DNA from 2 places in the Ruania suaedae genome. Region 2 is predicted to be linked to the other one. Evidence: predicted binding sites of a transcription regulator. Region 2 holds the regulator's gene; the other holds the start of a gene.
The links. The regulator HrcA, encoded in region 2, represses chaperone genes, less so after heat shock. The targets are predictions, from matches to a motif close to TTNGCACTCGNNNNNNNCGAGTGCNAA.
Positions count from the first base shown of each region.

Region 1: a site for HrcA is predicted at 1,296-1,322, ahead of groL (chaperonin GroEL). Genes of this name have one in related genera too.

Region 1 covers NZ_CP088018.1:603,874-607,282, forward strand. The annotation lists gene LQF12_RS02765 (phytoene desaturase family protein) at 1-1,243, shown strand, start outside; gene groL (chaperonin GroEL) at 1,444-3,078, shown strand; gene LQF12_RS02775 (DUF4031 domain-containing protein) at 3,177-3,409, opposite strand, start outside.
Region 2 covers NZ_CP088018.1:2,042,738-2,046,146, reverse strand. The annotation lists gene LQF12_RS09465 (hypothetical protein) at 1-554, shown strand, start outside; gene LQF12_RS09460 (DUF3097 domain-containing protein) at 636-1,487, opposite strand; gene hrcA (heat-inducible transcriptional repressor HrcA) at 1,624-2,682, shown strand; gene dnaJ (molecular chaperone DnaJ) at 2,713-3,409, shown strand, end outside.

The sequences.
Region 1 (3,409 bases), 1.4 Mb from region 2:
CGCCGCCCGCGGGGTCGAGCTGATCGCACCGGAGGTCTCCTACGCCCAACCCCTTGACGACGGGCGCGCCGCGATCGCCTACCGCTCGCTGGAGCGCACCGTGGCCGAGCTCGGCCCGGACGGACCGGCGTGGCAGCACTTCTTCGCACCCCTGGTCGAGAACGCCGGGCTGCTCACCGAACTTGCGCTGGGCGACCGCCGCCACGTGCCGGCAGGCCTGGGCAGCGTGCGCGGACTGCGCGCGCTGGCCGCTGCCGGGCTGCGGGTGCTCGAGCAGGCCACACCCGCCTGGAACCTGCGCTTCTCCAGTGACCTCGGCCCCGCCCTGCTCACCGGCGTGGCCGCCCACGCGATCGCCCCGCTGCCCAGCCCCGCCGCCTCCGGCACGGCGATGATGCTGGCCACGCAGGCCCACACCGTCGGCTGGCCGATCCCCGTCGGGGGGTCGGGCTCCCTGACGGCGGCCCTGATCGCCGACCTGGAGGCGCACGGCGGCCGCGTGGTCACCGATGCCGAGGTGCGGTCCTGGACCGATCTGCCACGTGCCCGGGCCTACCTCGCCGACACCTCACCGGCCGGGCTGGTGCAGATCTGGGGGGAACGGATGCGCCCGTCGGTGCGCCGCGCCCTGGAACGGTTCCGCTACGGCGACGCCGCGGCGAAGGTCGACTACGTCCTCTCCGGGCCGGTGCCGTGGGCGGATCCGCGCGTCGGCGAGGCCGCCACCGTGCACGTCGGTGGCACCCGGGAGCAGATGGCCGCGGCCGAGAACGAGGTCGCCTCGGGCCGGATGCCGCAGCGACCCATGGCCCTCTTCTCCGATCCGGCGATCGCCGACCCGGGCCGGATCGTCGGCGGCCTGCGCCCCGGCTGGGCCTACGCCCACGTGCCGGCCGGGCACCCCGGCGACATCACGGAGGCCCTGACCGCGCAGATCGAACGGTTCGCGCCCGGGTTCCGGGACGTCGTCGTGAGCGCGCGTTGTACCCCGGCCTCGCAGATGTCGGTCCACAATGCGAACTACATCGGCGGTGACATCGCCTCCGGTGCCCTGTCCACCTGGGGCCTGCTGGCCCGCCCCCGGCTGGCGTGGGACCCCTACCGGGTCTCGATCCCGGGGGTGTATCTGTGCTCGCAGTCCACGCCGCCGGCCCCGGGCGTGCACGGCATGTCCGGATGGCACGCCGCTCGCCGGGCCCTCGCACAACGGTTCTCGCTGCCCGTGCCCTCGCTCGCTCCCTGAGCGCGTGACCGTCCCTCCTTGCACTCTCGGGCCGAGAGTGCCAATAATGGCATTAGCACTCTCGCTCTGAGAGTGACAACCGTGGTCAGCGAGACGAGGCGCCGGCCCGGTGCGTGACGTGAACGCACCGGATCGACGTCGTCCGTCGCGGGCGTCCCGCCGGCCGAACCGAAAGCCAGTTCCGGAGGATCGAACCGCCAATGGCTAAGCAGATTGCTTTCAACGAGGAGGCCCGTCGCGGGATGGAGCGTGGGCTCAACGCCCTCGCCGACACCGTGAAGGTCACCCTCGGCCCGCGGGGACGCAATGTCGTCCTCGAGAAGAAGTGGGGCGCCCCCACGATCACCAACGATGGTGTGTCCATCGCCAAGGAGATCGAGCTCGAGGAGCCCTACGAGAAGATCGGCGCCGAGCTCGTCAAGGAGGTCGCCAAGAAGACTGACGACGTCGCAGGCGACGGCACCACCACCGCCACCGTGCTGGCTCAGGCGCTCGTGCGCGAGGGTCTGCGCAACGTCGTCGCCGGCGCCAACCCGATCGCCCTCAAGCGGGGCATCGAGAAGGCCGTCGACGCCGTCACCGCCGAGCTGCTCACCTCGGCCACCGAGGTGGACACCAAGGCGCAGATCGCGGCCACCGCCGGCATCTCCGCCGGTGACCCGCAGATCGGTGAGCTGATCGCCGAGGCCCTCGACAAGGTGGGCAAGGAAGGCGTCATCACCGTCGAGGAGTCCCAGGCGCTGGGCCTCGAGCTCGAGCTCACCGAGGGTATGCGCTTCGACAAGGGCTACCTGTCGGCGTACTTCGTCACCGACCAGGACCGCCAGGAGGCCGTTCTGGAGGACGCCTATGTCCTGCTCGTCGAGGGCAAGATCTCCAACGTCAAGGAGGTCCTGCCGCTGCTGGAGAAGGTCATCCAGTCGGGCAAGCCGCTGCTGATCATCTCCGAGGACGTCGAGGGCGAGGCCCTGGCCACCCTGGTGCTCAACAAGATCCGTGGCACCTTCAAGTCCGTGGCCGTCAAGGCCCCGGGCTTCGGCGACCGCCGCAAGGCCATGCTCAACGACATCGCCATCCTCACCGGTGGTGAGGTCGTGTCCGAGACCGTCGGCCTCAAGCTCGACAACGTCGGCCTCGAGGTGCTCGGTACCGCCCGCAAGGTCGTCGTGACCAAGGACGAGACCACGATCGTCGAGGGTGCCGGCGACGCCGACGCCATCGCCGGCCGTGTGAGCCAGATCCGCGCCGAGATCGAGAACTCCGACTCCGACTACGACCGCGAGAAGCTCCAGGAGCGCCTGGCCAAGCTCGCCGGTGGTGTCGCGGTCATCAAGGCCGGTGCCGCCACGGAGGTCGAGCTCAAGGAGCGTAAGCACCGCATCGAGGACGCGGTGCGCAACGCCAAGGCTGCTGTGGAGGAGGGGATCGTCGCCGGTGGTGGCGTGGCCCTCATCCAGGCTGCGGCGCTGGCCTTCGCCAAGCTCGAGCTGGACGGCGACGAGGCCACCGGTGCCTCGATCGTCCAGATCGCGGTGGACGCCCCGCTCAAGCAGATCGCCGTGAACGCCGGCCTCGAGGGCGGCGTCGTGGTGGAGAAGGTGCGCGGACTGCCCACCGGACACGGCCTCAACGCCGCGACCGGTGAGTACGAGGACCTTCTCGCCGCCGGCATCAACGACCCGGTGAAGGTGACCCGTTCTGCGCTGCAGAACGCGGCCTCCATCGCCGGCCTGTTCCTCACCACCGAGGCCGTCGTGGCCGACAAGCCGGAGAAGGCCGCCCCGGCCGCCGGCGGTGGCGACGACATGGGTGGCATGGGCGGTATGGGCTTCTGATCGAGCCCCTCGCCCTCACCTGAGGCATCGAAGGCCCCCGGTTCCCTCGTGGAACCGGGGGCCTTCGTCATGCGGGCCTTCGTCGTGCCGGAGGTGTCTCAGCTCGGGCTGCGTAGGCTCTCCAGCTCGGCCGTGAGGTTGGCGCGGGCCCGATCCTGCCATCGATGCACGCCCTGAGGCGTACGGAACAGCGGCTGCAGCTCCAGCAGGCCCTGCACGACGGCGGAGCGCCCCGTCCGCCAGTCGGCGTCGGTGACGTGGGCGTACTCCTGCCGGACCTGGTGGAGGTAGCGCCCGTAGCCGGCCTCGTCCCGCCCCAGGACGGCGAGAT
Region 2 (3,409 bases):
TGGCGATCCTCTCCGCGATCGGCGTCTTCGGTAGCGGTATCAACAGCGAGGCCCAGGCAATGGCGTTCGCCTCCGCAGGTGCCTTCGGCACGATCCTGCTGGTGCTGGTCGCCTTCATCGTCGGGATCTTCGCGGCCGCCGGTGTGGCCAACGCGGCGCTGCAGACCGTCCACGGCAAGCGCGTCAGCGTGCGGGACTTCTTCGCGATCCCGAACCCCCTGCAGGTCGCGCTCGTGGCCGTCGTCCTCGGCCTGGCCTCCTCGCTGCTGTCCTGGACGTTTGTGCTGCCGCTCGCCGTGGTCTTCTTCGGCGTGTACGCCGTGTACTTCGCCCTCGACAAGGGCCAGAACGTCATCGAGGCGATCACGTCCTCGGTGAAGCTGGCACTGGCCACCCCGGGGCAGACGATCATCGTGCTGCTGCTGGGCATGGTCGCCAACGCGGTCGGTGCGGCGCTGTGCGGCATCGGCACGCTGGTCTCGGCCCCGGTCGTGGTGCTGGCCGTGTCCTGGCTGTACAGCAAGAACGCGGGCCGGGTGCCCGCTTCGAACTGAGGCCTGCCGAACTGAGGCCTGAACCCACGAGAGCCGCCGGTGCTGTGCGCCGGCGGCTCTCGTGCTGCTACGCCGAGGGGTCTACGGGGCCGTGACGAAGTCGACGAGCTCCTCCACCCGGCCCAGCAGGCTCGGCTCCAGGTCGCGGTAGTCGCGGACCGTGCCCAGGATCTTCTTCCAGCCCCGCGCGATATCGGCCTGATCACCGGCCGGCCAGCCCAGCGCGGTGAGCGTGCCGACCTTGATGTCGGTGCCCCGCGGCACGTGCGGCCACGCCTGCAGGCCCAGCCGCGCCGGCTTCACCGCCTGCCAGACGTCGACGTAGGGGTGACCCACCACCAGCACCTGCTTCGACCCGAAGCGGCGCACCACCTCCTGGGCCACGCGCGACTCCTTGCTGCCCGCCACCAGGTGATCGACGAGCACACCTACGCGGCGCCCGGGCTCGGGCGCGAACTCGGTGAGGCGATCGGCCAGATTGTCGACGCCGTCGAGCATCTCGACCACGACCCCCTCAATCCGCAGGTCCTCGCCCCACACCTTCTCGACCAGCTCGGCGTCGTGGCGGCCCTCGACCCAGATCCGGGAACCCCGTGCCACCCGTGCCCTCGCACCGGCGACCGCCCGGGACCCGGACGCTGTGCGGGCCGGCCCGGCGGGGGCGGCCTGGGCGCGGTGGGGGACCAGGCGCACGGGCTTGCCCTCCACCCAGAAGCCGGCACCGAGCGGAAACGTGCGCGTGCGGCCGCGGCGGTCCTCCAGCACCACCACGTGCTGACCGCCGCTCTTCTCCACGGCGACCACGGCGCCCACCCAGCCGCTCTGGACCTCCTCGACCACCAGGCCGGGCTCGGCGGCTGCCTCGACCGTGCGGGGCCGGGTGCGCGCGTGTGGATCACTGCTGAGGACGTCGGAGCCGTACCGGTCGTTCATCACCCCGCGAGCCTACGACCGGACCGGGCCGCCGCCGCGGCGGCACGCGGGTCGGGTAGCGACGCCGCCGCCCGCCCGCGCACCGCGTAGAATTGGCACTCACCGTCATCGAGTGCTGATCGCCAGGGAGGTGAGGATGTCCAGCTCGGAGCGCCAGCTGCAGGTGCTGCAGGCCATCGTGCAGGACTACGTGCGCAGCCGTGAACCGGTCGGCTCACGCAACCTGGTGGACCGTCACAACCTGGACGTCTCCCCGGCCACCATCCGCAACGACATGGCGGCGCTGGAGGAACACGGGTACATCGCCCAGCCGCACACCTCCGCCGGGCGCATCCCCACCGACAAGGGCTACCGGCTCTTCGTTGATCAGATCTCGGTGATCAAACCGCTGTCCACGGTCGAGCGCCGCGCCATCGCCGAGCTGATGGAGGGCGCCGTCGATCTCGACGACGTGCTCGAGCGCACGGTGCGGCTGCTCGCCCACCTCACCCAGCAGGTCGCCGTCGTGCAGTACCCCTCCCTGCGCCGTTCGGCCCTGCGGCACGTGGAGCTGATCCCCACCGGCGAGCGGAGCCTGCTGGTGGTGATCATCACGGCCAACGGGCGCGTGGAGCAGCGCCGGGTCGAGGCCACCGAGGACCTGGACGAGACGATGGTCGCCGAGCTGCGGGCACGGCTGAACGCCGAGGTCGCGGGCCGGAACGCGGCCCGGCTGCGCTCGGTGCTGACCGATGTGGAGCAGGCCTTCCGGCCTGCCGACCGGGCCCTGGTCACGGCCGTGCTCGCCACCATCACCGACACCCTCTCCCAGGACGTCGAGGAGCGGATCGTGATGGCCGGCACCGCGCACCTGGCCCGTGCCGACGTCGACTTCACCCGCACCATCGGGCCGGTGCTGGAGGCGCTGGAGGAGCACGTAGTGCTGCTGCGGCTGCTGAGCGAGATGGCCGCTGACGACGCCGAGCAGGGGATGGGCGGCCGGGGCGCGGACCACCCGCTGGCCGTGCGGATCGGTCGCGAGACCCACCATGAGAACCTGCAGGAAGCATCCATCGTCGCCAGCGGTTACGGTGGCGAGGGCGCAGCATCCATCGGGCAGCTCGGCATCCTCGGCCCGACGCGCATGGACTACCCCACCACGATGGCCGCCGTCCGGGCCGTCGCGCGCTATCTCTCCCGCTTCCTCGGCGGCTGACTCCCACACCTGCGACACAGAAGGCAACACGTGACCGATTACTACGCGACCCTCGGAGTCTCCCGCGACGCCAGTACCGAGGAGATCAAGCGCGCCTATCGCAAGCTGGCCCGGCAGCACCACCCGGATGTCGCCGGCGTCGAGAACGCGGACCGGTTCAAGGAGATCGCCGCCGCCCACGAGGTGCTCTCCAACCCCGAGAAGCGCCAGATGTACGACATGGGCCAGCAGCCCGGTGGTGCGGGGGCCGGCGGTGCCGGCTTCGGGTTCTCCGACATCTTCGAGACGTTCTTCCAGGCCGCGGCCGGTGGTGGCGGTGGTGGCCGGGGACCGGCCTCGCGTACCCGTCGCGGGCAGGATGCGCTGCTGCGGATCTCCCTGGAGCTGTCCGAGGCCGCCTTCGGCGTCAGCAAGGACATCGAGGTCGAGACCGCCGTCATCTGCACCACCTGCCAGGGATCCTGCTGCCGGCCCGGCACCAGCCCGAGCACCTGTGAGGTCTGCCACGGCCGCGGCTCGGTGCAGCGGATGGCCCGCTCCTTCCTCGGCCAGGTGATGACCACCTCGGCCTGCGCGAACTGTTCCGGCTTCGGCACGATCATCACCGACCCGTGCAGCGAGTGCGCCGGCGAGGGGCGCGTGCGCACCCGCCGGAGCGTGCGGGTCAACGTCCCCGCCGGGGTCGACGACGGCACCCGGATCAAGCTCACCGGCCAGGGCGAGGTCG